3 regions of the Paenibacillus sp. Cedars genome follow, and region 1 is predicted to be linked to each of the others. Evidence: predicted binding sites of a transcription regulator. Region 1 holds the regulator's gene; each other region holds the start of a gene.
The links. Region 1 encodes NrdR, which represses ribonucleotide reductase genes. Its sites were predicted from a motif close to AACACNATATATNGTGTT; they were not measured.
Positions count from the first base shown of each region.

Region 1 (10,414 bases):
GGTTTTGCTCGTATGAAGGAATTCATGCGGACAAGACCTTTTTGATTTTTATAAGCCGCGTGACAATCTGTGACCACATAAAAGGTTGAAATCCTTTTGTGACCACGGTTGTGACCACGGCTGCTCTGACCACCAATAGGGATCAATCGCAATGCCCAACCACTGATCTATATTCCACACCAATGAACGGTGAGTAGCTCCGCATAAAACAGAAAAAACCCTTATATATCAAGGGTTTGTAGGCGATTTGGTGGAGCCTAGGGGGATCGAACCCCTGACCTCATCGCTGCCAGCGATGCGCTCTCCCAGCTGAGCTAAGGCCCCGTAAGCGACTTCTATATCATATAAAATATCAGCAGGCCTGTCAACATTTTTTTGGCATTTTATGAAGACAAGCTGTACTTCTTTTACTCTCTATATAATGTCACTTATCATGTTGAGGCTGCGGAGCCATCCTAACATCGGTATAGTACCCGTCTCCCTAAAAAACCACGACGCTCTTACAGCTCCTGTACGTCCGTATCCTTGGACAGCAGGCTTTTCAATTCCTTCATAAACATATTGATATCCTTGAACTGCCGATACACGGACGCAAAGCGGACATAAGCTACCTCATCCACGGGATATAACCGTTCCATCAGCAGCTCGCCGATCTGGCGGCTCTCCACCTCGGCTGCTGCGGTATTGCGCAGTGCTTTCTCCACATCCGACACAATCATATCCAGCTGGTCGACGGATACCGGACGCTTCTCGCAAGCCCGAATCAAGCCACGAAGCACCTTCTCCCGGCTAAACTCTTCACGGCTACCATCCTTTTTAACGACAATCAGGGGCGTTTCCTCCACCATTTCAAAGGTTGTGAATCTTTTGCTGCACTGCTCGCATTCCCTGCGGCGGCGGATGGATTTATTCTCGTTGGCCGGCCTGGAATCCAGCACTTTCGTTCCGGCATAACTGCAATATGGACATTTCATAAAGTCATCTTCACTTCCTTTGTTCTTCGCATATTTAACCTGTAACTACATTCAGAAAAATTTACCAGCAAAACTTTTGTCTTTTATGTTATGAAAATGCGAAACCCGAGACATAATACTTTTACCAACTCAAGGAGGTGAACTTAACATGGCACAAAGCAACAACAACTCCAACAACCTGGTTGTTCCTCGCGCAAACGCTGCTCTTGAGCAATTGAAGTACGAGGTAGCTCAAGAGCTTGGTATCTCCATCCCACAAGACGGATACCAAGGTAACATGACTTCCTACGAGAACGGTTCGATCGGGGGATACATCACAAAACGTCTTGTAACCCTGGCCGAGCAACAATTGGCTGGTCAATACTCCGGTCAATAATTGATTCTTCCTTAAAAAAGGAGTGTTGGCGGCTCGATGTAAGAGCCTGTCCAGCGCTCTTTTTTCATTAAAAACCGCCCTTATATACGTCCGTATATTGATTATAATAATAAATTACTCGCTGTACATAATGCCTTGTTTCCCCAATGGGAATACTCTTCACATTCTCATAGGTTCCATCCCACATACCCTTGTTGATCCAGTTCTTGACGTTCCCGGGGCCGGCATTATAGGCCGCAATCGCGGCAATCGGATTGCCGTCCATCTCTTTGTGCAGGCTCTGGATATACCAGGTGCCCAGCTGGATATTCGCGTCCACTTCATTCTTTACGCTCAGGAGGTTCACTGATGGCAGCTTGGCCATTTCCATCGCCCAATTGGCCGTATCCGGCATCAGCTGCATAATGCCAAGCGCGCCCTTCTTGGACTCCTTGCCCGGCTTAAAATTGGTTTCCACCCGAATGATGGACGCCACCAGGAATGGATCAACCTCATAGTAATCTGCATGCTTCCGGATCTCATCTTTATAATGGATCGGGTACAGGAGCGTCATCCAGTTGGAGCTCAGGAACAGAAGCGCTACAAAAGAAACAAACAGCAGAAGCAGCACTCTTTTTTTAAGCAGCCACTTCATATTTGAACCATCCTGCGCCACAGGTTGTCCACCTGCAGCTGTGTCTCGACTAGTGAGCCGCTGTTGTCGATAAGAATATCCGCCAGCGACTTCTTCTGTTCGATATCCATCTGGCTGCTTAAACGTGCCTCTGCCGCTTCTCTGGTAAGAGCATCACGATTCATCAAACGCTCAAGCTGCAGCTCTCGCGGTACATAGACAACCGCTATCTGCTCAAGAAAAGGATATTGCTCCCTCGCCTCCAGCAGCAGCGGAATATCGGCCACCACGAGCCGATCCGGATGCTGGCGTTCGTACGCTTCCGTCCGTTCCCGGATTTCCTGCCGGATCGCAGGATGTGTGATACCATTCAGCGCCGTTCTCTGCTCGGGATTATGAAATATGATTTCTCCGAGTTTTTTTCGATTCAAGGTACCGTCCTCAAACAGGATATCTTGTCCAAAATGTTCGGTCACTTCATCCAGCACCGGATGACCCGGGAGCATCACTTCCCGGGCGATGATATCCGCATCGACGAGAAGCGCTCCCTTCATGGCCAACATAGAGGACACGGTGCTTTTGCCTGTTGCAATTCCTCCGGTTAAACCGATATTCATGACTTCACCTCATAACAGCTTCATTATACCCATGACGATTAACAAAAAAGCGGGCAAATAAGAGATAAATCGCATTCCGCCCTTGGAAGCAAAACGTAAACCGATCCTCATGCCCATAACGAGGAATATCCCGCTAAACAATGCAACCACAGCCGCCGTACCCAGCGGCGAAAAACCCAGCATCGCTGCGCCAAGTCCAGCTCCGAACGCATCAAGCGATAACGCGATCCCGAGCCACATCGCCTCCCAGGGAGAGATGCTGCCGGAGTCATCCAGATCCGCCTTTGTCGGACTGCGCAGAATTTGAATGACAACGCCGATCTTCGGAATCTCAAGAGAGAATACAGCCTTCTGAAGCTCCTCTGGTTCAGCTGTGCCAGCCCCACCGTGGATGGACTTCCTTTGATTTAAAGCAGCCTGTGCTTCCGTAAGGGATTCGGAAATCCCCGAAGCAGAAACCGGCTGCGCTTCAGACTCGCTTCTTCTGCGGACTTGCTGATAGAGGGACCACAAACCCAGCAGAATCAAAATGGCAGCTCCGATAACGGATGCCACAGATGGGGATAAGAACCGCTGTAACAGAGCACCCGCCTGCATGGAGACGCCTAGCACCAGTCCGGAGCATAGCGAGATGATTAATACAGACAATAGCGGTATCCTTGTTTTGCGCAGACCGTATGTAACACCCGCTCCAAAACCGTCCAGACTTAATGCCATGGCCAGCAGCGCAGACGAGAAAATATGATTGAGCACCCTTTTCCCTCCTCCGAAAGCGCCATAGACAGCTGCTCATTCATAAAGAGAGCAGCTCCATGCGCTCCACATATGTTCCACATTATATGTGTGAGAAGGGGAATGGGTGCACGCCTATATTTTATTGCTTCTGGACCGGTTGGCATTTCGGGCAATAATGGGTCCCGCGTCCACCAACAACCATCTTATGAACCGGACCACCGCAAGCATGGCACGGCTTGTCCTTACGCCCATAAATCTGATGGCTGTGCTGGAACATGCCCATCTCGCCCTGTCCGTTGACGTAGGATTTAATAGAGGAGCCCCCAGCGTTTACGGCCTCGGACAATGTATCCACAATGGCATGGTACAATCGCTTCAGCTCCGCATCCTTCAAGCTGTTCGCGCTGCGCTCCGGATGAATCTTGGCCCGGAACAAAGCCTCATCGACATATATATTGCCGATTCCGACCACATATGCCTGGTTCAGCAGCACAGCCTTGATCTTTGTTTTTTTGCTGCCAATGACCTGCTTGAAGGTTCCTAACGTAAATGTGTCATCAAGCGGCTCGTAGCCTAATTTGGCAAGGGGAGCATGCTTGAATTCTTCCCCGGGCGCAAACAGATGCATCGTACCGAATTGGCGCACGTCCTTATAACGCAGCTCTGTGCCATCCGAGAAATGGAATATGACATGGGTATGCTTCTCTACAGGTTCCTCGGCCCTATATAATCCATATCGGCCTTCCATCCGAAGATGGGAAACGAGGACCAGCCCGTCCAGCAGTATCCGCAAAAATTTGCCTCGGCGCTCCACCCCTTGCACGGTGTGATCCTTCAGCATAAACGCAAACGCCTCGGCATCGTCGGGACGTTGAATAATCCGCGGCAAATGTACGGAAACTTGATCTATGTGCTTACCTTTAATCAATTGGTTAAGTGTTCGTTTAACGGTTTCTACTTCCGGCAATTCCGGCATAATGACTTCACCTCATGTACCATTATACCGGAAGTTGGGACACAGCGGGACCATGGTTTTGTGGAAAGGTATGGTGCATAATCAGCCCCCTCTTCACGCCATGATCCCTTAGAAACGTCCCCATCATCTGTAAGCAAGCTGCCTGCGAGGCAGAGCCTGCAGCACATCTACTTCGCTTCGTACCAGTTCTCTCCGTAGCTGACTTCCGATTTCAGCGGTACCGACAGCTTCAATGCATGACTCATGACTTCCGGAACCAATTCCTTCATGACCTCCAGCTCATCCTCCGGCACCTCAAACACCAATTCATCGTGTACCTGAAGCAGCATGCGGCTCTTCAATTGGCGTTCATGCAGCGCTTTGTCCATATGGACCATGGCAAGCTTGATAATGTCCGCCGCGGTTCCCTGTATCGGCGTATTCATCGCCGTACGCTCCGCGAAAGAGCGCAGGTTGAAGTTGCTGGCGTTGATCTCCGGCAAATAACGTCGGCGTTCCAGCAGCGTCTTCACATAACCGTCCTGCTTCGCCTGCTTGACGATCACGTCCATATAGCGGCGTACGCCCTGAAACACCTCGAAATACTGGTCGATAAACGCCGCAGCTTCCTTCCGGGTAATGTTCAGGTTCTGGGACAAGCCGTAGTCGCTAATGCCATAGACAATCCCGAAGTTAACCGCCTTGGCGGATCGGCGCATATTTGAATCCACCTCATCCACGCCGACTCCAAACACATCCATCGCAGTCTTGGTGTGAATGTCCATATCTTGAACAAAGGCTTCCTTCAGCCGCTCATCATCCGAAATATGCGCAAGCACACGAAGCTCGATCTGGGAATAGTCGGCAGCCAGAATGCTCCAGCCGGGCTCCGACGGCACAAAAACTTTACGCAGCTTGCGCCCTTCCTCCAGACGGATCGGAATGTTCTGCAAATTTGGATATTGGCTGCTCAGACGGCCCGTCGCAGCTATTGTCTGACGGTAATATGTGTGTACTTTCCCGGTCTGTGCCGAGATTTCCTTCAGAAGGCCTTCCACATAAGTAGATTGCAGTTTAGCCAGGGTACGATACTGCAGGATCAGGCGAACGATATCATGATAAGGCGCCAGCTTCTCCAGCACTTCAGCATCCGTGGAATAACCGGTTTTGGTCTTCTTGATGACCGGCAGCTCCAATTTGACAAACAGTATTTCTCCCAGCTGTTTAGGCGAATTCAGGTTGAATTCTGTTCCGGCAATCTCGTAAATCTCTTTAACGAGTTTGTCGATCTGCCCCTCGAACTCACGCCCCAACTCCCTCAGAGCTTCCGCATTCACGGCAATCCCCTGCTTCTCCATATCGGCAAGAATGCGGGAAAGCGGCATCTCCAGATCATGGAAGAGAGGAAGCATTTCATTTGCTGCCAGCTCCTTCTCCTGTACCGGGACAAGCTCCGTGACGGCCAAACATTTTCTAGCCATATGTTCGCTAAGCTTCTCCAGCTCGGGAACCTTGTATTTTGCCCCTTTACCAAACACATCCTCATCGGCTTGAAGATACGCGAGTCCGTATTTGGAAGCCAGCCCGCTGAGGCTCTGATTTGATTCCGTCGGATCCAGCAGGTAGGCCGCCAGATGGACATCAAATGCCGCCCCTGCAAAAGCAATGCCCTGCCAGTGGAGCGCCAGATCAATCCGATGCAAATCATAACCCCGTTTTTGGATTTCACTATCAGCAAGCCAAGCACGGACAGGCTCCGCCTCCTCCGACTTCAGAACGTCAAACGGAATATAGTACTGCCGTTCCGCTGTTGCCAGCGCAATCCCGATCACCTCTGCATGATGGGGATTGTCTCCGTGCGTCTCGACATGCAGCATAGTCACGTGTTCAAGAATGTCAGCAACGCCGGCTAGCTCCTTCGTGCCTACAATTGCCACATCAATCTTCGCTTCCGGCTTCGCCTCCGCTGCATCACCGCTGATCCCGCTCGTGCTCAGGTTCAGCCTTTCAATCAGGGATTTGAACTCCAGCTTCGCCAGCGCAGGTCCGGCCGTTTCCTCATTCAAGCCTGCAAACGCCATATCATCGAGCGACTGCTCCAGCGGAACCTCGCGGAAGATCGTAGCCAGCTTCTTACTGAGAATGGCGGAATCCGCATGCTCTTCAATTTTCTCCTTCATCTTGCCCTTGAGCTCATCGGTCCGCGAGATCACAGCCTCTACCGAGCCGAATTCATGCAGCAGCTTCAGCGCTGTTTTCTCGCCCACGCCTGGAACCCCTGGTATGTTATCGGAAGCATCGCCCATAAGCCCTTTTAAATCGATAATCTGTTCAGGGGTCAGATCGTAACGCTCCTTGATCTGCTCCGGTCCATAATACTCGATATCTGTAACACCCTTGCGGACCATGGCAATCGTTGTATGCTCGGAAGCCAGTTGAAGCATGTCCTTATCTCCCGATACAACCATCACTTTACGGCCAGCTTCATCAGCCTGACGGGTAATGGTGCCGATGATGTCATCCGCCTCATAACCGCCGATTTCAAATTGGGGGACACCCAAGCCCTTAAGCAGCTCTTTAAGCAGCGGGAATTGTCCCGACAGCTCAGGCGGCGTCTTCTGACGTCCACCCTTGTAATCCTGATAATCCGCATGCCGGAACGTTTCCTTGCCAGCATCAAAAGCTACCATCATATGTGTCGGTTTATGCTCTTCAATCACCCGAAGCAGCATGGTGGTAAAACCGTAAACCGCATTCGTCTGCTGCCCGCTTGCATTCGTAAGCGGCGGCATTGCAAAGAATGCACGGTAAATGATATTATTTCCATCAATTAGAATCAGCTTGTCCATAGAACACCTCGCACCCATATTACTTCCTTCCCACATGATAACATAGGTTACCGCTAATTCCGAACAATCCGTTCGATTAACGGTGAATTCAAGATTTCACGCAAAAAAACGCCGGCTTTCGCCAGCGTTTCCCTGTAATCGCGCTTATTGATTGAGGTCAGGACGATGCCCTGTAACGAGATATACGGTACTCTCGCCAATATTGGTTGCATGGTCGGCAATCCGTTCGATGTAGCGCCCCACCATGATCAGCAGCATGGCTTGATTGGCCGAATCCGGATCAGAAGTCAGATGCGCATAGAGGTCCTGCAGAATGACGCTGTATAGATGATCAACCTGATCATCGTCCTGAGCCATTTTATAAGCCAGATCTGTGTTTTCGGTTAGATAGGATTCGATCGATTCTGAAACCATCGCCCGCACCAAATCCGACATCCGTGGAAGATCCACGAGCGGCTTAATCAGCTTCTGTCCTTGAAGGCGGATCGTAACCTTGGCAACGTCTCGAGCCAAATCGCCCATACGCTCCAAATCGCTTGCAATGCGGAAGGCCACCAAAATCCGGCGCAAATCCTTCGCCACAGGCTGCTGGGTTACAATTAAGCGGGAGCCAATCTCCATGATCTGCTCTTCCATGGTGTTTAACTGCGCATCGTTCTTGATAACGGCCTGTGCTTTCTCCGTATCCAAGGTCTGGAGAGACTGTACACTGCTGGCCAGAGCTTCCTCCATATGTTTGCCCATATCCTGCAGCAGGGTCTTCAGCTCATTAAGCTGCTGATCAAACTCAATTCTCCGGATCATGTGTGACGCTCCTCCTATCTGCTTTTAAGAAAGATCATTTCGATATTGAATCATTACCCGAAGCGGCCCGAAATATAGTCCTCGGTACGCGCATCGGATGGTGTAGAAAACAGTGTATCGGTGTTTGCGGATTCTACCACTTCACCATTCAGGAAAAATACCGTCTGCCCGGATACACGGGCAGCCTGGTGCATGTTGTGCGTTACCATGACAATGGTGTAGTTGCTCTTCAGCTCTTGTACCAGCTCTTCAATCTTCAGCGTTGAGATCGGGTCAAGCGCCGATGTTGCTTCGTCCATCAGCAGAATATCCGGTTGCACGGCAAGCGCCCGGGCAATGCACAGACGCTGCTGCTGGCCGCCAGAGAGGCTCAAAGCCGAGCGCTTGAGATAATCTTTGACCTCATCCCACAGAACGGCTTGTTTCAGGCTCTGTTCCACGATTTGATCTAGCTGGGCTTTGTTGCGGATGCCATGCAGACGCGGCCCGTACGCGATGTTATCATAGATTGATTTAGGAAACGGATTCGGCTGCTGAAATACCATGCCTACCTGTTTGCGCAATGCTTCAACGTGAACCTCTTCGCTGTAAATTTCCGTCCCGCCAATTTGCACGCTGCCTTCAATCCGGGTGGAGGGAATCATATCGTTCATCCGGTTCAACGTACGCAGCAGAGTGGATTTACCGCAGCCGGACGGTCCGATGAATGCCGTCACGGTTTTCTCCGGAATGTCCAGATCTACATTTTTCAGGGCGTGGTACGTGTCATAATAAAGGTTTAGTTTCTCAATTTGTATGATGGATTCCATATCTTATTCATGTCTCCTTTTTCACGATTAGATCTGCTTATAGCCTCTCTTAGATGTTCTTCGAATACTTATTCCGGATCCACACGGCTGCAATGTTCATAATGAACAGCATGATGAGGAGCAGAATGATACCCGAAGCTGCCAGCTCGTGGAAAGCCTCACTTGGTCTTGATACCCAGTTAAAGATCTGGATCGGCATGACAGTAAACGAATCAAGCAGATTCTCCGGCAAGAAGGCCACGTACGTTAAAGCACCAATCATAATCAGCGGCGCGGTTTCGCCGATCGCGCGAGACAAGGCCAGGATAACCCCGGTCATAATTCCTGGAATCGCTGAAGGCAGCACGGCGCTGGATACCGTTTGCCATTTCGTTGCCCCAAGGGCATACGAAGCGTCCCGCCGATTCTTAGGTACGGCACGAAGCGCCTCCTGAGCCGCAACGATAATAATCGGAAGCACGAGTAAGGTCATCGTTAATACCCCTGAGAGCAGACTGCGGCCAAGGTTCATCCCACGCACAAAAATCGCAAGACCCAGGATACCGTATATAATAGAAGGAACCCCTGCAAGCGTACTGATATTCAACTGAATCAGCCGAACCCAGCGGCTGCGTCCCGCATACTCTTCAAGAAAGATTGCCGCACCCACACCCAGTATAAAGGACAGCGGCGCCATGAGCAGCAGCAGGTAAATCGTGCCGACAATCGGCGATTTCAAGCCAGCTTTATCCGCAATTCGTGACGGAAAGTTGGTGAACAGCTCCGGTGAGAGCCTGTGAACGCCATCCATCACAATCGTAACAATCAAAGCCATCAAGGCCAGAATACCAATGCTGGTACAAGCCAGAAAAATAATATGCAGCGTCTGGTCACTTCGACGTCTCCGGTTGATACCTTTGCTATCCCCCAGATTTAATTGTTCCATCTAGTATTCCTCCCTGAAACGGCGAGCGACCCACTGCGCCAGTATATTAAGCAAGAAGGTGATGACAAACAAAGTCAGACCTACTGCAAAAATCGTACCGTATTCGATCGTTCCGCGCGGAACGTCACCCATACTTACTTGAACAATATAAGAAGTCATCGTCTGAATGCTTTCCAGCGGATTCAGTGTCAGCTGCGGGGTTGCACCGGCAGCCACCGTTACGATCATTGTCTCGCCAATCGCTCGCGAGAACGCCAATACAAAGGATGACACTACGCCCGATAGAGCAGCAGGCAGCACAATTTTCAGCGCAACCTCAAACCGGGTAGCTCCCAGCGCATAAGCGCCATGACGCAAACTCTTCGGTACAGCTCGCATGGCATCCTCACTTAGTGACGATATCATCGGCAGGATCATGATCCCGACCACAATACCGGCACTAAGGGCGTTGAATATACCCATGTTGGGAAAAATCTTCTGAAGGAATGGCGTTACCGTTTCGAGCGCAAAGTATCCATATACAATCGTCGGTACACCGGCCAATACTTCAAGTACTGGCTTTACAACCCCCCGAACCCGGGCAGGAGCGTATTCATTGAGATAAATAGCGCATGCCAAGCCGATAGGCACTGCGAATAAGACCGCAATGCCTGTAATCAGCAATGTGCCGCCCAGCAAGGGCAGCACGCCGAATTCTTTTGGAGGGAGAATTGGACTCCATGTCGTTCCTGTCAAGAAGGACCATACCGGCACTTCC
Region 1 is NZ_CP020866.1:1,089,269-1,099,682, reverse strand. It holds tRNA gene B9D94_RS06790 (tRNA-Ala) at 249-324, opposite strand; gene nrdR (transcriptional regulator NrdR) at 501-974, opposite strand; gene B9D94_RS06780 (alpha/beta-type small acid-soluble spore protein) at 1,123-1,350, shown strand; gene B9D94_RS06775 (lytic transglycosylase domain-containing protein) at 1,418-1,984, opposite strand; gene coaE (dephospho-CoA kinase) at 1,981-2,580, opposite strand; gene B9D94_RS06765 (MntP/YtaF family protein) at 2,590-3,333, opposite strand; gene mutM (DNA-formamidopyrimidine glycosylase) at 3,455-4,291, opposite strand; gene polA (DNA polymerase I) at 4,459-7,119, opposite strand; gene phoU (phosphate signaling complex protein PhoU) at 7,264-7,923, opposite strand; gene pstB (phosphate ABC transporter ATP-binding protein PstB) at 7,977-8,732, opposite strand; gene pstA (phosphate ABC transporter permease PstA) at 8,782-9,657, opposite strand; gene pstC (phosphate ABC transporter permease subunit PstC) at 9,658-10,414, opposite strand, start outside.

Region 2 (10,414 bases), 3.2 Mb from region 1:
GAAAATCATCACATTCCTTGTTGTCGGAGTAGTAATGTTTTTTATTTTACTCGCTATTGATCATTCCTACGTATCCATGAACAAATATATTAATGAGCTGTCCCCTGCAGCAAATATGGAGCGTTTGAAAATTATTTTGCTCAGTCTTTGTCTAGGTATTGTTTTCGATTGGTCAAATGTCATTAAGCTTGTAAAAAAGAAAATAAGCATACACTATTCATTAATATTTCCTTTTCTAGTCTCATTATTTTTAGCAATGCTCCCCGCATTCTTTATAGATATTGAACCCTCATTTTTCACAAACATCTTTATGAAATTACACGTTAATATAATATTCGGAATACTGAGTGGTATAATACTTACTAGAATTTTCGTGAAAAATGAATCATAAAAAATAAAGACCCAACATTGGTATTATCCCCTCAAAGTAGACACTCGAAAAAAGCCTCATGTTATCATGAGAATCGAGCGAACTTGGAGGGGGTATTTTTATGGCTAAAAAGGGACAAGTTTTTCAATCGTATACGGAGGAGTTCAAATTAAGAGCAGTTCAATGCTACCTCGAGGGATCTATGAGCTATCAAGCTGTAGCAGACAAGCTGGGAATACGAAGTTGTACACAACTTAAAACGTGGGTGAGAAAATATCGAGATGGAGAGGTATTCGATACGCGTAAAGGCTCTGGTAGTCCCATGAAAGGACGCCCTCGCACGACGTTCTCAAGTATCGAAGAAGAACGAGATTATCTAAAAGCGCAGGTAGATTATTTAAAAAAGCGGTATCCCAATCTGTTAAAGGAGACAGCCTTAGTCGACAGCAAAACTATGAAATCATCGAAGAATTGAGGGACCAACACGGCGTTACAAGGTTGTTAGCTGTTGTGGGAGTGCCTAGAGCCAGTTACTACAAGTGGCGGTCAATGCGCCTTTATCGTAGTAGCCAAAAAGAAGGCCTGGATCAAGAGATCAAAGAACACATGATGGCTACTCACTTGGCTCATCCATATTTCGGTTATCCTCGAATGGTAACGGCTTTGTGGGAAGCTGGTTACCGTGTGAATCACAAAAAGGTATGGCGTTTGATGAAAGAGCTGTCGATTCAGTCTGTGATTCGAAAGAAACGAAAATTATCTAGTTATACACCATCCGTGGTGTACCCTAACCGACTCAAACGGCAATTTCATGCTACTGCCCCGGGACAAAAAATGGTGACGGATATTACCTATATCTCTGACGGAACACACTTTTATTATTTGTCCGTGATTCAAGATTTGTTTAATAATGAGATTGTAGCTTGGCAGATTTCTAGACGTAACGATTTGGAACTTGTACTCGATACCGTCGAGCAGTGGATAAGAAAAAAAGACGTCTCAGAAGCCGTGCTCCATTCGGATCAGGGCTTCCAATACACGTCTCAGGCGTACAACACACGGTTAGAAGAATTCAGCATTAAAGGCAGCCACTCTCGCAAAGCAACCTGCCTAGATAATGCATGCATCGAATCCTTTTTTTCGCATCTCAAAACAGAAAAGTTGTACCTCCTTCAGTGTAAATCAGAAGAAGAGTTACATCAAGCCGTTGAAGATTATATCTACTTTTACAACTACCAGCGTTTTCAGGCAAAACTTAAACAGCGCGCGCCGATTGAGTACCGACACGCGCTGGCTGCTTAGTCTTTTTCACCTGTCTACTTGACAGGGGTATGACCAACATAGGGTCTTTATTTTTTATGTGCTTATGTGGTATTCGATATCCTGCAATACAAAGGGCAGGACCTGAGGAAGATACCGCTACTCCTGCGTAAAGGGATTCTTAACACTTATCTATCTACATGTCACCCAAAATCGTCAGTTAAAAATTGCAGATGATTTTGAATGGGCCTTAAAAACTAAGTGTTGTGGGTAACTTGTGGGTAACGCTTTTCCTCAATAACTCTCAATCCCTTTGAATAGTCGGGATTTCAAATCCCTGTCAAATGTAAAACATGTAATTGTCTGCAGCAGACTGTTCATGATAGTTGATCAGGTAATCCAGAGTTGTGGAATCCAGAACTTCAGCAATGCTGTCGCGGATGCGCAGCCATAGATCCCGCTTCGCCGGATCGTCCTCTTCCGTAAAATCCACAGGGGATATCGGGCCTTCCAGCACGCGAATCACATCACCCGCCGTGATGGTAGCCGGGTCGCGAGAAAGGATATATCCTCCATACGCGCCGCGAATGCTTTTGACCAAACCCGCATTCCGAAGCGGTGCAATCAATTGCTCCAGGTAATGCTCGGAAAGCTGGTTCTTCTCGGCAATGCTCTTCAGTGAGGTTGGGCCTTCGCCAAACTTGGCAGCCAGCTCCATCATAATCGTTAATCCGTATCTTCCTTTAGTTGATATCTTCAAGGGGGTGACACCTCTTTCGGTAATTTGTATATTGTGTTCATCCTGTACATAAATTGTAGGTGGTTGGGTGAAGCGATCATACGGCTCGCACAGCGAAGGATACACCGAATTCTGTGTTTTTCTCCGTATTCCGATCATTACCCTCAGCTTATGGTAACATATCCTGAACCTCAATGGGTAATATTCCAGCTGGAAAACCAAAAAATGTTCACCCTGAGTGGACAAAATGAAGCGTGTGAACCTTGTTCCAATATGTTAAAATACGTCCATGGGCATAATTCAATATGAAAATGGTGATAACGATGGCAAATGAAAATCATAACACTCGTATCGTTGTCGGCATGTCAGGAGGAGTCGACTCCTCCGTAACAGCGCTCCTGCTCAAGCAGCAGGGCTATGAAGTGATCGGCATCTTTATGAAAAACTGGGATGACACCGATGAGCTTGGCTACTGCACAGCCGAAGCGGACGCTGAAGACGTGCGCCGCGTGTGCGAGCAGCTCGACATTCCCTACTATACCGTCAATTTCGAGAAGGAATACTTTGATAAAGTATTTTCCTATTTTCTTGATGAATATAAAGCCGGGAGAACACCGAACCCCGATGTCATGTGCAACCGTGAAATCAAATTCGGTGAATTTCTGAACAAGGCAATGGATCTGGGAGCCGATTATGTGGCCACCGGCCATTATGCCCGTGTCATCGAAGAAAACGGACAATACCGTTTGCTGCGCGGTGTCGACAGCAACAAGGATCAAACCTATTTTCTTAATGCACTGAGCCAGGAGCAGCTCTCCAGAGCGATGTTCCCCATCGGGCATCTGCCTAAGCCGGAAGTTCGCCGTCTCGCAGAGGAAGCAGGACTGTATACCGCCAAGAAAAAAGACAGCACCGGCGTCTGCTTCATCGGAGAACGGAATTTCAAAGAGTTTCTTGGACAATACCTCCCCGCTCAGTCCGGGGATATGGTCGACATTGTAACCGGCGAAGTGAAGGGCCGTCATGACGGTTTGATGTATTACACGCTGGGACAACGCCAGGGTCTGGGAATCGGCGGTTCCGGCAACGGAGAGCCGTGGTTTGTTGCCGATAAGGATTTGACTAACAATATTCTTTACGTAGTTCAAGGCGATCATCCGAGTTTGTATTCAACCGGACTCGCTGCCTCCGGAATCAACTGGATTGCAGGTCAAGACGCTATGCCCAAAGACGCCTACACCTGCACAGCCAAATTCCGTTACCGTCAGCCCGATCAGGAAGTAACCATAACCCCGCGCGAAGACGGAACCGTTCATGTTGCTTTTGCCAAGCCGCAAAAGGCAATCACGCCTGGACAAGCCGTCGTCTTCTATCAAGGGGATGAGTGCATCGGCGGTGGAACGATCGAAACGGCGGATAAAGTGCCTTATTGATCGGCTGGTTTAAACTTGAAGAGCACACACTTCACCCGGAAGGTTTCCGTTCCGAGAAGTGTGTGCTCTTATTTTATAGGAAGAAATATTATCGGAGAACCCATTCCACAACGGCTCCATGCTCCATGCTGGCCGCTACATCAATTAATCGCTGATTCGAGCTGCCTCTGAAAGGAAGGGAGACATCTCTCAGCTCCATTTGAAATTTGCCATCCACGATCACGTCGCACAGCAAAGCCAATTCACGCCGCTTCGGCTGCCTCATCAATGCTTCAAAGGTGAATCCCGTATAAGCCCATACATTTTTCCCGGGACACAGCTTCCTGAAGCTGTGCAGAACTGCACTGCATTCCTCCGGAGAGAAGAACGGATCCCCGCCACATAAGGTCAAGCCATCCAGCAATGGATTATCCAACACTTCTTGGAGTATTCTCATGGACATCGCTTCTGTAAACGGTTCCCCTGCTTCAAAATCCCAGGAAGCCGCATTAAAACATCCTTCGCAGGCATGACGGCACCCGCTGACAAAAAGAACGGCCCGAAGCCCGGCTCCTTCATTGATGCTCTCAGGCAAATATCCGCACACATTCACAGATGTTTCACCCGGTCCCTGACCTCAGCCTGCTTAGCGGAATTGAAGCGCTCGGTATAATTGCCGGTTAAATACCCCGTTACCCTGCGCAGCCGCTGGAAGTCCCCATCTGCTTCCGAAGCACCACACCCGGGACAAGCGCTCCCGATAATCCCCTCATAATTGCATGCGGGGCACCGATCGACAGGGTGATTAACAGAGAAATACCCGATATTCTGCTGCAAGGCAAACTGCACGACCTCCCGAAAAGCAGCCGTATTCTGTCTCGCATTCCCATCCAGCTCTACATACGAAATGGCTCCTGCATTACACAGCTCGTGAAAGGGTGCTTCCGAGCGGATTTTTCGATAGGCTGCCATCGGATGGTAAACCGGAATATGAAAGGAATTGGTGTAATACTCGCGATCGGTTACCCCCTTGATCACGCCGAAGGTATGGCGATCCAGCTTCGTGAATTTTCCGGATAACCCCTCTGCCGGTGTTGCAAACAAGGAGATGTTCAGATTGTATCTTTCACTGGCCTCATCGCAAAACTGCCGCATATGCCTTATGATCTCAAACCCCAGCCGGTGGCTGGTCTCATCCTCCCCGTGATGCTGTCCGGTTAACGCCTTCAGGCATTCAGCCAGCCCGATAAATCCAAGCGCAAGGGTGCCGTGTTTGATCAAATCCCGCACCTTGTCCTCCGGTGACAACACTTCGCCGCCTTCCCACACGCCTTCCCGCATCATAAAATCAGATGCTTTAGCCGGTTGATCCGCTTGCAGCTCATAACGATGAATCAGCCCCTCCACCGCAATGGCCATATAATGATCCAGCTGCTTGAAGAAGTGGGTCAGATCCGGTAAGTCCCGCTTCCCTTCGAGTATTCCATGCTCAATGCCAAGCCTGACCAGATTAATGGTGTTGAAGGACAAATTGCCTTTTCCACTCAGGCGATTTCGCCCAAAACGGTCTGCAATCGTCCTTGTTCGGCACCCCATGGTGGCAATGATTGTATCCGGATCGTCCGGGCTGTAGTAGGCAAGGTTAAACGATGCGTCCACATTGACAAAATTCGGGTACAGCCTGCGGCTGGAGCATTCTACAGCTTTCAGGAACAGGTCATAATTGGGATCTCCTTCCCTTTGATTGACCCCTTGCTTGCACTGAAATATATGCTGTGGAAAAATCGGCGTCTCTCCCCCGCCAAGTCCCCTCATCGTGGCGTCAAGCAGGGCATGGGACACCAGACGCCCTTCGGTGGACGTACACATGCCGTAGTTCAGCGAAGTGAAGGGAATCTGACCGCCTGCCCGGCTGCTCATCGTATTCAAATTATGGATCAAGGATTCCGCAGCCTGCTTCACTTCATTCACCGTCTCATTGTAGGCGTATCGGTAAGTTCGAGGGTATGTTTCCTTCAGCTGCTCATTGTCTATGTATAATTCAGTGTCCGGAAGAATACCTGCCGTCGATGTTCTCTGTGCTGCCTCCTCCAGATAGGCCACACCCTTGCGAAAATGCCGGCGAAAGGATTTACCGACATACGGTGCCAGATCCCAATCGATTTTACTGCCCGAAACACCGCCGAACTGACTGTTTTGCTGGGATTGAAAAATAATGGCTACCAGCGCCATTGCCGTCATAATACTCTGCGGCGGCCGGACGGATCCGTTTCCGGTATTAAAGCCCCGCTCCAAAAGACGATTGAATGGGATGAATATACAGTTCGTCGTTCCGAGCGCATACTGATCCAGATCATGCACATATACATAACCGTCCTTGACAGCTCTCATAAGCTCCGCCGGGAGAACGAAATGACTTGCCATCCACTTGGCATATTCGGAGCCAATACGGCTCATTTTTCCGCTGAAGGAATCCCCGTTCAGATTTGCATTCTCCCGCAGCAGATCGAGATTGGCTACCCCAATCACATCCCTGCTGATTTTGTACAGCTCCCCCCGGCGAACCCGCTCCAGGTCACGGATTTCCCTGTATTGCTGATAGGCCGCGGCTACCTCTGTATAACCGCTGCTCTGCAAATGTTCAACCACGATGTCCTGAATCTCCTCCACCGTCACCTGATCCATTCCCGCCGCTATATGGGCTGCCCGAACGCCAATCTCTAACGCAGCTTGCTCCCGGGAAGCACCCTCTACCGCTATAAATGCTTTATCCACCGCCTTCACAATCCGGCTCATCTCAAAATTCACCAGGCATCCGTCTCTCTTCATGACTTTCATGAATTTGGTCAACTCCTTATAGATAGATCAAGATCACTATCACACTATATATAGTTTCGTTAAACAAATTTACATCTATATATAGTTTGGCGCTGTGATATAGATCACGGTTCAGGAGAGAGTCATGCGGGGAAAATGACAAATGAGAAAGAAGACCGCCCAAATCCTGGGCAACCAGCTTGCCGAAGTAAATCCGGCGAACGAAAAAGATGCCACCTACGATTCATGAATCGCAAGCGGCATCTTCTGAATTTTCATTCCTTTCATTCCAGTAACCGATCAGCTTGCAGCTGGCGGCATTGGAGTTGGCGTCGGTTTGGCATAACCGGTGCTGTATTTCTCGTCGATGGCAGACCGGATATCCGTCAAACTCATGCCCTCGCTGCTCATTTTTGCAGATTCTACGGCGATGTCCAGGCACACTCCGCAGCGGGTACCATGATCATCCCATACCACGGTCCCATCCTCTTGAATCTCATCGATAAAACAGTTCAAGTTACTCTCATGACCGGCACTTTCCCCGCACCCGCAATAGCAAGGAATATATTTCAGCACATCACTCACTTGTGCAGACAGCGCATAAATCGTTTGAAGTTCGCTGGTCTGATTCTTCAAAAAATCAGGCAGCTCGTCAATGGAAGCCGTCGCCTCCTGAATATCCCCGTTCGTCAGCTGAGTCTGGTGCCCATGCTCATGCGCCGCTTCCGCAGCCTGCCCATTTGTGACCTGCTCCTGGACGCTTTTTCCCGAACAGCCGCTGAGCAATACACCAACAGACAGCAGCAGGATGACAAACCGTTGTTTCCCTGTTCTCATTACTCTTATCCTCCAATTAATTAGCGGTCGCAGGGCTGTTGCTCAGCCGTTCCGCTATTCTTCGCGTCGTAGTCTCTGATTGTGGGCGATCTTCGATTCGTTCCCCTGCTCGGTTGCCTGATAAAACACCCTGCGGGAGAGCTCCTTCGGTAAATAATCCTGCTTCACGTAATGGCCTGGATAATCATGCGGGTATTTGTAGCCGATATGTCCCAATTTCACGGCTCCCTGATAATGTGTATCACGCAGATGAAGCGGAACCTCTGCTGATTTCACCTCATCCATGGCCGACATGGCACGGGAGATGGCGGATACAACGCTGTCCGATTTCGGGCTCTCCACTGCAAACAGAATCGCCTGGGCGATATTCAGTTTCGCTTCCGGCCAACCGTTATTCCGGTACGCATCCAACGCACTTACCGCCTGCACCATCGCTTGCGGGTTGGCTAAGCCGATATCCTCACTGCTGGCGGCAATCAAACGCCGAATGAAAACCATCGGATCCATCCCGAGCTTTTCAACCGCGTACAAAAACCAGAACAGAGCCGCATCACTGGACCCCCGAATGCTCTTATGAAAGGCTGACAGCACATCATACTGTGTCGACTCATCGGCACGCACGATGGGCCTGCGAATCGATTCCTCCGCAACATCCAGCGTAATATGGATCGTACCGTTGGCATCCGGAGGCGTAGTCATGGCTGCCAGCTCCAGCGCATTCAGCGCGCGCCGGATATCGCCGTTCGCCATGGTTGCAATGTGATCCAGCGCTTCCTCTTCCGCTCTGAGATCCATAAATCCGAGGCCTTTGTCTTGATCTGCCAGAGCACGCTGCATTGCAATCATGGAATGCTCCTTGGTCAGCGGCTGAAGCTGGAATAAGGTCGATCGGCTCATCAAGGCCCCATTCACATAATGGAAGGGGTTCTCGGTCGTAGCACCGATAAATATAATCGTGCCGTTCTCAACGGCGGGCAGCAGCGCATCCTGCCTGGAACTGTTAAAGCGATGAACCTCATCCAGGAACAGTATCGTTTTGGTCCCATACAGACTGCGGTTGCTCTGAGCCTGCTCAATGACTTCCCTAACGTCCTTAACGGACGCCTCCACCGCATTAAGACGAACGAAATGTCCCTTGGTTTGCTGGGATATGATATGGGCGAGGGTTGTTTTGCCGCAACCCGGCGGGCCGTACAGCAATATGGAGGAAACCTGATCCGCCTCAATGGCTCTCCTAAGCAGCTTGCCCGGTCCGATAATATGTTCTTGTCCTATATATTCATCAAGAGACGAAGGGCGCATGCGATCGGCCAGCAGCCGGGAATCCCGGTCCCCTTCACGCCCGATACTGAATAAATCCATTGCTACACTTCCTTGTCTGATATCAATGCAATCCTAAGCCGGTTTCAATAAAATCCGTCACGCTCTATCATATCATATTCGATTTAACTGTGCCTGTGGAAGGCAATGACTTCATAATTTGTTGATCTGATAACACTGATGAATAACTGCTTGCTTTGACAAAAAGTCAAACTTTTATCTTTCTAAAGCGTTTAAGATTAAGCAACGTATGATTAGAATCAACCACGACCGGAGGATATGAAATGAACCGTAAACCTGTACGAAAGAAAATAACTCTGATCATCCTGCTGCTTGCCGCTTTCTCTATTCTCATCGTTTGGACTTTGATTCGATTTATCGATCAGTTGGGTTCCTCCTACCAAATGCTTGGATAAGCGCAGCAAAAAAGCCTCGTCGGGATGAGCACATGATGCATGCATGTATCACCCCAAAGAGGCTTTTTTTCTGTTAATTTCGATCACCTTAACATCCGTGATGTTACATCATTACTCCACAGGCCAACCATTGACAGTAATCTCCGACGTTTCCGTCATGACATAGGAAGGCAGCGGCTCTCCATGCAGCAGCCACAGCTCATGCAATGCCCGGGTGCAGCCCACATACATTAGCTTGGCATCCCAAGCTTTCTCCGCATAATGTGCCGCATCCGCATCCGCCACGACAACGGCATCAAACTCCAGCCCTTTGGACAAATACACAGGGAGAATGGAATAGCCGCCCTGATAGGTTCCTTTGTTGCCATCTATCAGGTTCAGGTCGGGCCAATCGGGACTTAATTGCTCATGTAAATCTTTCGCTTCCCGTAAGGTGCGGGTAAGTATCGCAACGGTCCGGTATTCTTTGGAGATGAGCGTATCCAATGCCCGTGCTAAGTCACCTGTTCTGGAGTCCTTGGAATCATATGGTATAAGACGGACGGCATCGCCGCTTCGGAATACGGGTACAGCCAGCAGGTCACTGCTGACCCCCTTCTCCAGAATGTCGTTAGCAAATTCAATAATCTCCATCGTGGAACGATAGCTGCGCGTCAGAGCAAAGTAAGCCGTCTCCTCTTCCTTGAAGAGGGAGCTCATCTCTTCCCAAGCATGAACGCCACGATACGCATGGATACCTTGCGATAAATCACCTAATATCGTGAAAGAATGTCCTCTCACGAACAGGTCCAGCACGGCTACCTGAAATGGAGAGAAATCCTGCGCTTCATCAATCACGATATGGTCAAACCGCTGATCCCCGGAAATATCATTCAGCAGGCAGTGGAAATACAGCAGTGCCGGGAGATCCTCTTCCCGGATCACGTTTTTCTTCAAATCTTTGCGCGTTGCAGCAAGCACGCCAGACGGGATAAGGGCCGACAGCTCTTCAAACCACGTACCGGCCGCTTTAGCCGCACCGAACAATTGTTTATATAATGAAACCGGCTCGAACTTCGGCCATCGATTGCCATAAGCCTTTTCGCGTTGAGCCGCCCTTTTCTTCCGTTCTTTCATCACGGCTGCCGAAGGGGACTTCTTCAGCTCCATTTCTACCCAGCGGTGTAATCTTGCCAGCAGCCGTTCCTTGCGCTTCGCTAACGGATAAGGCTTATATTCCTGGTAGAACCATTCAGCTATCGTC
Region 2 is NZ_CP020866.1:4,284,321-4,294,734, forward strand. It holds gene B9D94_RS31965 (transposase) at 492-845, shown strand; partial or broken gene B9D94_RS21485 (IS3 family transposase) at 785-1,672, shown strand; gene B9D94_RS21490 (cysteine metabolism transcriptional regulator CymR) at 1,971-2,390, opposite strand; gene mnmA (tRNA 2-thiouridine(34) synthase MnmA) at 2,693-3,802, shown strand; gene nrdG (anaerobic ribonucleoside-triphosphate reductase activating protein) at 3,891-4,394, opposite strand; gene B9D94_RS21505 (anaerobic ribonucleoside triphosphate reductase) at 4,391-6,619, opposite strand; gene B9D94_RS21510 (PCYCGC motif-containing (lipo)protein) at 6,899-7,435, opposite strand; gene B9D94_RS21515 (replication-associated recombination protein A) at 7,490-8,797, opposite strand; gene B9D94_RS31800 (hypothetical protein) at 9,040-9,171, shown strand; gene B9D94_RS21520 (HelD family protein) at 9,283-10,414, opposite strand, start outside.
Region 2: a site for NrdR is predicted at 6,660-6,677, ahead of B9D94_RS21505 (anaerobic ribonucleoside triphosphate reductase). Genes of this name have one in related genera too.

Region 3 (10,414 bases), 340 kb from region 1:
CGCAGCCGGATTCTGCTGATTCCCAGAAGACCAGCGATGCCAGCCAGTTAAGCTGAAAGGGGATCCGAAGGCGGCATTGCTTTTTTTGGATTTGAATATCAGAGCAGAGTGCTCCTGTAGTAGATTCCGGAGATCGGCACTACTGCCAGCGTTTAGATGGGCTGACGTCAGCCAGAGCAGATTATCGTAAGGATCCTCGGAGGCTGCGGCTGATAGATTGGGTGTCTCGGCAAGCCAAGCATTCGAAGATGTCGAAGTGACGATCCCTTTTGTCGCTGCTGACAGAGGTGTTGGTAATGCCTTGATTCTGCTCGACTGAGGTTCATCCGGTAATGCCTCACTGTTCAGCGCGCTAAAATAAACAGGCTTCTTGCCCGGAAGCTGAACCTGCCACACAGGTGATACATCATACAGTTTGCGGACGACACTTCCTTGGGGTAATACCCCGCCTGTCTTCAGAAGACCTTCTGCTGCGAGGCGCTCATTCAGCGGCGCCTGGCTGAAGGGAAGGGTGGAGCCGATCCCGTACTCGCTTAGGATGTAACTACCATCGTCTGCTGCACTAATAATCATATATCCTTGCGGAATACCCTCGCTCGAAATCGTGATCAGCCAGCCGTGTGTGCCCGGACCGAGGGGGGTGAATTCCATCTCTGCTTCGTCCCAAGCGGTAAACGGTGCATGTACCGATAAATGATCCACGGTCTCCTCGGCAAAATCAACCAAACTGCCCGGTATCTGAGCCAGAATGGGGCTGCTTGACGTTGGCGTACCATGGATACCTCCATTACTGGCTGCAGCCGTGCTGGTCAGTGGATTTACCGCACCCAACCACAGAATGGCCGTTATCATGACAGAGGCTGACAACAATTTATAACGGAGAGACCGGTAGTTGCAGGGTGAATCCGATTTGCTGAAGATTCTTACGTTCCAAAGCTTCAAATCATCAACCGCCTTTCCTTGGCTCTACGCGCCGTGGATGTGATAACAATGATCATATCGGACAAGCTCTGCAAAGGCTGTTGCAAGCTGTCGCGGCAGGGGAAGGGGGACAGGTTCTTTTTTTGCCTGCTTTTGTAGAGGGGCGTCATGAAGAGGCATCCACGGGCGAACAAAGGTGAAACAAGCCGCAGGTTATGACGGACAAGCTCACTTTTGGCTCGTACTGCCACTGCATTTCGGACCTTCTGTTCCGGTATTGCTCCTCAATGAGTACCTTTTTCTCTTCGTCCTGCTCCTTGAGCAAGTCCTCGTAATAGCCATCGATCACCAGAAACTCATCCTTCAGACGTTCTCTTGCCTTCTCAGCCCAGTCGTAATCCAGCTTGCTCAATTTGTCGATCAGATGGTTCTCCAGCGTGGATACGGCCTGCTGAAGGGTAAGCACGGCAGGGCGTACATGAACGCTTTCCGGTAATCGGGGCGTAAGGTCGCGGCCCTTCAGGATAGCCGGGAAATCTTGAGCAATCGTTCGGCTGGATAGTGAGATTCCTAGAAAGAACAGCTCCTCACGCTTCAGATCGCAGCTGAACTCTACCTTAAAGCAGACGCTAAGCCACTGCTCATAAGGGGTCGAGCGCCCTCGGGGGCGAGGCTCGGTATCGCGCTGCTGGAACAGATAAACGCATTTGCCTTCCTCGCGGGCTGCATTCCAGATTTGGGCGAGCCGGCTGCTGCCATAACCGATATTTTCCCGTTGAATCCGGCCAGGTCCAAGGACAGGGAGTACCGGCGCATTTCCGTAATAGCGGGCCAGCAGCGGATCCTGCGCTGGTGCCGCGAGCTGAGCTTTGACTTCCGCCTCTTTTGTCTTCGCGAGCCGTTCATCGTATTTATCCGGATCAAAGACGAAGTTGAACGACAACGTTTCGGCTGGAGCGCCGGTACGTTCCACAAAGCCCCAGTAGTACGGGCGGTTGGTGAGCATTTTATCGGCCTGCGGGGACAGTTTCACCGTGACATGCTCAGGTGATTTTTCAATGACGGTGCATTCGGTGGCTTCCAAATAGGCCATGAAGTGCTGCTGCACCTGCTGCGGCGTCATGGTCATATTAGGCCTCTTCCTCTCTAAGGGTTTCTTCTTCGCTGCTTTCGAGCTCGATATCCTGTTTGATATGGTGTATCGTTTCGCCCAGTGTGCTGATGCGCTGCCGGATTTCATCGTCGTTGCCGGATTCCAGCATGATTTTGTACAGGCTCTTCTCAATGGATTCCTTCTTCTCAAACCGCTCCAGAATGACATCCAGTCCGCCGATGACCATCTCGAACATGTTGATCTTCTCATGCAGCAGGTTCAGGATATGTTCTTCAATCGTTCCGGAGGTGGATAAATTGAAGATTTGCACATCGTTGGTTTGACCGAGACGGTGCACGCGTCCGATCCGCTGCTCCACCCGCATGGGATTCCACGGCAGGTCAAAGTTGACCATATGGTGGCAGAATTGCAGATTAATGCCTTCTCCGCCCGCTTCCGTAGCAATCATAACCTGTGCTTTACCGCGAAAGAGATCCATCATCCAGTCCTTCTTGCCTCGGTTCATCCCACCGCGGTAAGGAACGGAAACGAGACCGTGATCACGAAAATAATTAAGCAGATATTCCTGCGTTGCCCGGTATTCCGTGAATACAATAACCTTCTCATTCATTTGTTGAATGAGCTCAATGGTTTTCTCGGCCTTGGTGTTCGCTTTTATGGCCTTGATCAGATAAACCAGCTCCCAGATTTTATCGCGGAGGGGGGAGTCCTCCGGGAGCTTCTTGGACAAATTAACAAGCGTAACGAACACCGCATCCCGGCTGCTGCACACCTCCCGCTGCAGCGTAACGAGGGACAGCATACTGCTTAAATTTCCCCCGGCTGCCTGATACTGATCTTTGACGAAGGATGTGACCCCGTCGTATAATGACTGTTCTTCTGGCGAAAGGCTGAGCCCTACATTGCGGACGGACCGCTTCGTGAATTTCACTTCGCCTTCGCCGCGGCGGTTGCGGATCATGACCTTGGACAGCTCGTCCTTGAGCTGGTCCTGATTCTTGGGTCTCCGTTTATCGACAACGAAATTCGCGGCAAACTGTCCTTGGCCGCCAAGCTGGCCCGGTTTCAGCAGCGTGATGAGATTGAAGAGCTCACTCAAGTCATTCTGCACGGGCGTGGCCGTCAGCAGCAGGCAGTATTTTTTGCGCAGCTTTTGAATGAATTGATAATTGGACGTTTTCTTGTTCTTGAGTTTATGCGCTTCATCGATGATGAGCATATCGTATTCTTCGTTTAGCAGAATTTCCTGATGAGGATCGCGTTTGGCCGTATCCATGGAGGCGACAACGATATCGTTGCCCCAGGAGTAGGCTTTTTTCTGTGCGACCGCAGGTATGCCGAACTTGGAGTTCAGCTCACGGACCCATTGCAGCACAAGGGAAGCGGGAACCAGTATCAGAACTTTGGATACGAGTCCGCGCACGAGGTATTCTTTTAAAATAAGACCGGCTTCAATTGTCTTCCCAAGTCCCACCTCATCGGCCAGAATCGCTCTGCCCGACATCTCGAACAAAACGCGTCTTGCCGTATCCGTCTGGTGGGGAAGCGGGGATAAGGTGCCAAGATGCTTGAGGCATTGCAGCTCTTCGAAGCTTGTAACGAGGCGGGATTTCTCGCCTTCTACGGCAAGCTGGGCCAGTCGATAGTCACCCCAAGGTCCGCCTTTGTCCAGGCGTCCGGCGAGATCGTCAAACCAGGAACGGTCGATCTGCAAGGGAACGGGAATGCGCGGGTCGATGATCATGCCTGAATCGGCAGATGGCTGATGGTTCATGTCGATCTCCTCCTGTTGTGAAATATTCCGGGCCAGCGGTGTATATGTAGTATGGACGAAAAAAGAAGTCTTCATAACCTTGCTTGGATTTGGGAGAAGCGAAATCCCCTGAGGGTGCGCGGCTGCTGGAATTGGATATTTTCATCCTTTTTTTCATAGGGAAGAGTGAAAAAGAGAGCGAGAGGAAGAAAGCAGAAGCTTGCGAGCGGGAGCTTGGAACAGTCGGCTTAATTTTCACATTATCGGCATAGTTAACCTATATATAGTGTAGTATAATGAATAAATAGCACTATATATAGTGTATATAGTGGTTTCGGATGTTTGACCGGCTACATAACAGGTTATGTTGTTGGTGAGCGCATACACTTGGGAATCTTTTTGATTTTATAACTTATATAGGAGGTAGTTGCTCTTGACTACGATGCAGAATCAGCGGCTGGAAGGTTTAAGCGAGAAGATCTTTTTGGACCGGTATGCCTGGAAGGATGCGGACACCAACAACGCGAAGGTCGGCGATGTGGTGCTTGTTCTGACGAAGGATGATCCTAAATTTCCGACTAAGGAAGTTGGCGAAATCGTGAAGCGCGAAGGCCGCAAGGTCACGGTGAAGACACGGAAGGGCGAGCTTGTGGAATCGGATGTGGAGAAGCTGACGTTAACCATCGAGAAAACGCCGGAAGAAATGTGGGATCGACTCGCAGCTGCTATGTCATCGGTGGAAGCAACGCCGGAACTGCAGGAGGAGTGGCGCGGGAAATTCCGCGAGATTCTGGATGATTGGAAGCTGGTGCCGGGCGGTCGGATTGCGGCTGGTGCGGGTGCAAGCGATGAATTGACGCTGTTCAACTGTTACGTGATTCCTTCGCCGAAGGACAGTCGGGGCGGGATTATGGAAACTCTGTCCGAAATGACCGAGATTATGGCGCGCGGCGGCGGTGTCGGCATCAATTTGTCCTCCCTGCGTCCTCGGCGGGCGATTGTGAGAGGTGTGAACGGTTCCTCCAGCGGTGCGGTATCGTGGGGCGGATTGTTCAGTTATACGACAGGCCTGATCGAGCAGGGCGGAAGCCGCCGGGGCGCGCTCATGCTAATGATTAACGATTGGCACCCGGACGTGGAGGATTTCATTACGGTGAAGCAGACGATGGGACAAGTTACAAATGCAAACCTGTCAGTATGCGTCAGCAATGATTTCATGAAAGCCGTGAAGGAGGATCTGGACTGGGAGCTCGTGTTCCCGGATACCACCGATCCCGATTATGATGAGTTGTGGGACGGTGACCTGGAGAAATGGAAGAATGCCGGACATAGCGTTATTCCATATAAAACGGTAAGGGCACGCGAGGTATGGCATACGATTATCGAATCTGCATGGAAATCCGCGGAGCCGGGTGTTGTCTTCATGGAATACTACAACCAGATGTCCAACAGCTGGTATTTCAACCCGATTATCTGCACGAATCCTTGCGGTGAGCAGGGACTTCCTGGCTGGGGCGTATGCAACCTGTCGGCGATGAACCTGTCGAAGTTCTATGATGAAGCGAATCATGACGTCGCTTGGGAAGAGCTGGCTACCACGACGCGTTACTCCGTGCGCTTCCTGGATAATGTCATTGACCGGACGCCGTACCATTTTGAAGAGAATGAATTGAACCAGAAAAAAGAGCGCCGCGTGGGCCTTGGAACGATGGGTCTGGCCGAGCTGATGATCAAGCTGAATATCCGTTACGGCAGCCCGGAATCACTGGAATTCCTGGATAAGCTGTACGGCTTCATCGCACGCGAGGCGTATCTGGCTTCCGCCGATATTGCCGAAGAGAAGGGTTCGTTCCAGGCATTCGATGCCGAGCTGTACCTGCAAAGCGGCTTCATGAAAAATATGGCTGAAGTGTATCCAGAAGTGGCGGATGCGGTGCGTGAAAAGGGCGCGCGCAACGTGACCGTGATTACCCAAGCGCCGACGGGCAGCACGGGTACGATGGTTGGAACGTCGACGGGCATCGAGCCGTACTTTGCCTTCAAATACTTCCGTCAAAGCCGTCTTGGCTTCGACGAGCAGTTCGTGCCGATTGCCCAGGACTGGCTGGACAGTCATCCGGGCGAGGAGCTGCCGGATTATTACGTCACGGCGATGACACTCTCCGCCGAGGACCATATCCGCGTGCAGGCGGCGATTCAGCGCTGGGTGGACAGCTCCATCTCGAAGACGGCCAACTGTCCGGCTGACTTCACGGTTGAAGATACGAAGCGCCTGTATGAGCTGGCATTCGATCTGGGATGCAAAGGCGTAACGATCTACCGTGACGGCAGCCGCGATGTGCAGGTGCTGCAGACGGAGAAAAAAGAAGATAAAGCAGCCGAAGCAGTGACCGCCCCTTCGGCGGAAACGGCCTTGGAGCAAAGCGCGGCAGGGCAAGCGGCAGAGGATGCGGCGAGCGTGGAGCAAGCGGGTGCAAGCGTAGCAGTGACAGCATCCACAAGCAAGAGCGGGCTGGATAAACAATACAAGAAGCGCCCGCAAGTCCTGCGCGGAGCTACCTATAAGATGAATACGCCGTTTGGCATGGCGTACATTACGATCAATGATCTGGACGGCATTCCCAGCGAAATCTTCCTGAATGTCGGCAAGGCCGGCTCGGATGTATTCGCGATGGCGGAAGCCTTGGGCCGGGTCTGCTCCCTGTTCCTCCGGTACGGGGACCACGGCAATAAGGTGGAGCTGCTGATCAAGCACCTCAAGGGCATTGGCGGCACCGGCGCGATCGGCTTCGGTGCGAACCGCGTGGAATCCATTGCCGACGCCGTAGCGAAGGCGCTGGAAACGCACGTGGCGAACAACGCGGAGGCGGATCATGACCATGATCCGGCACCGGTTGCAGCCACGATGGCGCCTGTCGATGCAGGCGAGGCTGGTGCAACGGCAGCCGCAGGGTATGGCGGCCACGGCTCGCAGGCAGGCGGCGGCTCCATGTCGCTCGATCTGTGCCCATCCTGCGGCGGTGCATCCTTGATTAACATTGAGGGATGCAAGACGTGCGGTAACTGCGGGTACAGTAAGTGTTCTTGAGGGATTGCCAAGACTTAAAATCATTTTGAAGACTACGGTAGAATAGAATCTGCACCCGAATCGAATATTTAAAAGCTGGAAGCACCAGTTCCTCTGCCATGCAGATGGAATTGGTGTTTTTTGCAATAGATTAACCGTACCATTAACACCCAACATTTATTATTCGGAAAATTTAATATATATGCATAAAATCTTTATTTTGATATAATAGTTAAAATATTACTTATGATATGACCATTACATAATTTCTCTACTGACGTTCTAAATCAAGAAGGAAAGAAGGGAGGTGAATGAATGAAGAAAGTAGTATTGATCTTGTTAATAGCATGTTTCTCTTTCTCTACTAGCGCATTTGCTGCGTATACTGCAACATCGCATGATTTGACAGTTTACCAACCAGCTCAACATAAATTAAGTGTTGGCCTATGGAGCTCTACGAATGAAACCGTTGAGCTAACGCTATATTCCAAAGGACCAGCCGGTCAACTTAGTACAGTCTTCACGACAACCGTGAATATCGGGCCAACCTCACCAAGTCCTGTCGAGTATTCAGTAGGGTATCTTAGTCCCGGAACTTATGTACTCAAAGGACAGTTCCAAGGGTCTTATGGTAGTCTGGGACCTGTTAGTTTAAACCAAGTCTATTAATAATAAATTCATAGAGATCCAAACGGCCAAGCCCCATCGATTGGCCGTTTTATTTTTTAAATTGAAAAAGGATCGGTTCCTAAACGGAGTTTGAGCGAGCCCAACAAAAGGTCACGCTTCGGGTGGCATTCGTCTCCCCCGGCCCACCAGAGTTTTTTTAAGGAAGTGGAATCAGCCGGACATACCTGCGTGGCTAAGTCCTGTCTGACCTGGTCGCAACGCGACCTTAAGACTCTCGGCGCCGTGAATCGGGAAAATGAAAACTATGGTTATTGCAGTAAGCGGTTACTTGGGAGCAGGCAAAAGCACCGTAGTGTCAGCTTTGAGTAGAAGGATACACGGTTAAGGAATGATTCAGAAGTTCTAGTGAACATGCTGGATCATTTTTTATATGATTACTTATATCAAGGAGTAAAAGACATGTATATGAAAGTCGGAAAGAAAGTGAAAGCAAACGCTGATCTGATCATTAATGCAAATAAAAATATGGAGGACATCATTTTTGAGGTATCGGAACTGATGGGAAAGAAGATAGGGCTTTGATGGTATAATCAGGAAAAAGGTAGTTCAGGTAACCAAATTTGTATAAGAGGGGGTCATCAGCATGAACATCCATAGTGTTTATGAAACAAACAGCTCTTATTGGAATACCAAAGGAAATGACCACTTAAGAGCAATTGTGCTTCCTTTTTATGGAGCATTCATCACGGAAGAAAAATGCCAACTTTTTGGCGATGTCTCAGGGAAAAAGATGTTAGAAATAGGCTGTGGAAATGGACAATCTTTGCAATATCAAGGGGAGCGTCATGCATCTGAACTATGGGGGATCGACATATCAGAAAAACAAATTGAAAAGGCAAAACAACACTTGACGGCGTGCGGGCTTTCAGCAAAATGGATCTGTTCTCCGATGGAAGAAGAATGTAGCATCCCTGTGGATTATTTTGACTATGTTTATTCGATTTATGCCATAGGATGGACAACCGACCTTGAAGGTACTTTTCGACGGATCGCTTCTTATTTAAAAAAAGACGGCATATTTATTTTCAGTTGGTCTCATCCGATACACAAATGTGTTGTTGAAGAAAACAATACATTTTCGTTTAACAAAAGTTATTTCGATGAATCTTGGTATTCGGTATCTCCTGATTTTTGTCAAGGCGTGCTAACTTTATCAGATCGCAAACTATCAACCTATATAAATGCGTTGGCAAAATCAGGGTTTGTTATTGAACAAATGGTTGAAGAAACCGAGAATGAAATCACACAACTACACGATGAAAATAACGATTTTGTCAAAAGAGCCAAGATGTTTCCTGTAACCTTCGTTATTAAAGCGAGAAAACTTTAAAACTTCGCCCGTCGTGTGAATAGGGGAAAGGAGAATACAGATGAGCCCTCCGAAACATATTGTTTCTGCAGCAGCAATTGTAATAAATGATAACAATGAGATATTACTTATTAAGGGACCAAGAAGAGGTTGGGAGATGCCTGGGGGTCAAGTTGAAGAGGGAGAATCATTGAGTAAAGCCGCAATCCGAGAAACCAAAGAAGAGTCAGGAATTGATATTGAGATCATCAGATTTTGTGGGATATTTCAGAACGTTGGAAATTCAATTTGCAATACCCTATTTCTCGCAAAACCAATAGGCGGAGAATTGACACCATCATCTGAAAGCTTGGAAACGGGATTTTTTCCGATTGATGAAGCGTTAGCGATGATTACATGGAAAGATTTCAAGAAGAGAATTGAGTATTGTCTAAGAGCAGAGGTACAGCCTTTTTGCATCGAGTTTAACGACAAGATGAATATTTGAAAGGATCACAGGAAGTGTCACTAAATATAGAGTCCCGACTGACTTGTTACAAGTTCAGCAGCCCCTTGCGCAGTCTAAATCAGGGGGCTTTTCTAAACCTATGGAAATCAACGAACAGCTGTGTAACATAAAGGAGTTAGTTATGAAAATTAAAATCAGTGCCTTAAGCACATATATGATCACTCTAAATTTTATAATATTTCTTAATCTTTTGAATATGACTTACAACTTTGTTCGTAATATTACGAGCGATTTTAAACTTATGCAATACGAGGGTTTTGTTATTAATGATGTTGAATTTAATAATTTATCTTTTAGGATACATACAGATTCCGAGGTGTTCAGTCATTTTTGTCACCCAATGCTATTAATCCTTTTTGGAATAACATTAAATATTGCTTATTACATAATCAAAGTAATAGTCGAAGGCAAAAAAGCAAATTCTGATAAACCATTCAGCGTAATCAAATAGTGTATCGAAATCCAAATCACCTGAAGCGGAAAGGATGAAAGGCAATGAAATTTGAGATTTTAACGATACCCTCGTTCTGGAAAACGGACATGAAACAAAAGTATTATCAGCTATATGAGGAAAACAATAAACTCGTTGTTCTGTTTCCCGGAAAAAACTATCCTTGTGATAAGCCATGTCTGCATTTTGCTGGAACTTCCTCAATCCAAAGTGGTTTCGATTTATTGGTACTTGAATATGGATATCAAGCAGCGAGAACGGATTTGGATATGAATGAGCTGCAAAGAGTCATAGAAGATAGCTATGAATCGGTTCAACAAATCATTAGCAAGTATAATCAAGTTGTTTTTATCAGTAAGAGCATTGGAACAATAGTTGCTGGGGAAGTGCATGAACAACTTGAAATCCCAGTAAAACATCTGTTCTTGACACCAATTAAAGACACCATTCACTATGTTAACAAGTTTAATGGCCTTGTGGTTTATGGAACAAAGGATGAAGTGTTCAATCATGAGCTTGCCAACCAAATTAACATAGACAAAGTCAGAGAGGTAATTGAAATTCCGAATGCAAGTCATTCTTTAGAGGCCCCTAGTGTTGA
Region 3 is NZ_CP020866.1:1,426,331-1,436,744, forward strand. It holds gene B9D94_RS08275 (hypothetical protein) at 1-942, opposite strand, end outside; gene B9D94_RS08280 (YqhG family protein) at 1,088-2,050, opposite strand; gene B9D94_RS08285 (DEAD/DEAH box helicase) at 2,052-3,809, opposite strand; gene B9D94_RS08290 (adenosylcobalamin-dependent ribonucleoside-diphosphate reductase) at 4,231-6,876, shown strand; gene B9D94_RS31750 (hypothetical protein) at 7,945-8,067, shown strand; gene B9D94_RS08300 (class I SAM-dependent methyltransferase) at 8,129-8,875, shown strand; gene B9D94_RS08305 (NUDIX hydrolase) at 8,916-9,341, shown strand; gene B9D94_RS08310 (alpha/beta hydrolase) at 9,858-10,414, shown strand, end outside.
Region 3: a site for NrdR is predicted at 4,095-4,112, ahead of B9D94_RS08290 (adenosylcobalamin-dependent ribonucleoside-diphosphate reductase). Genes of this name have one in related genera too.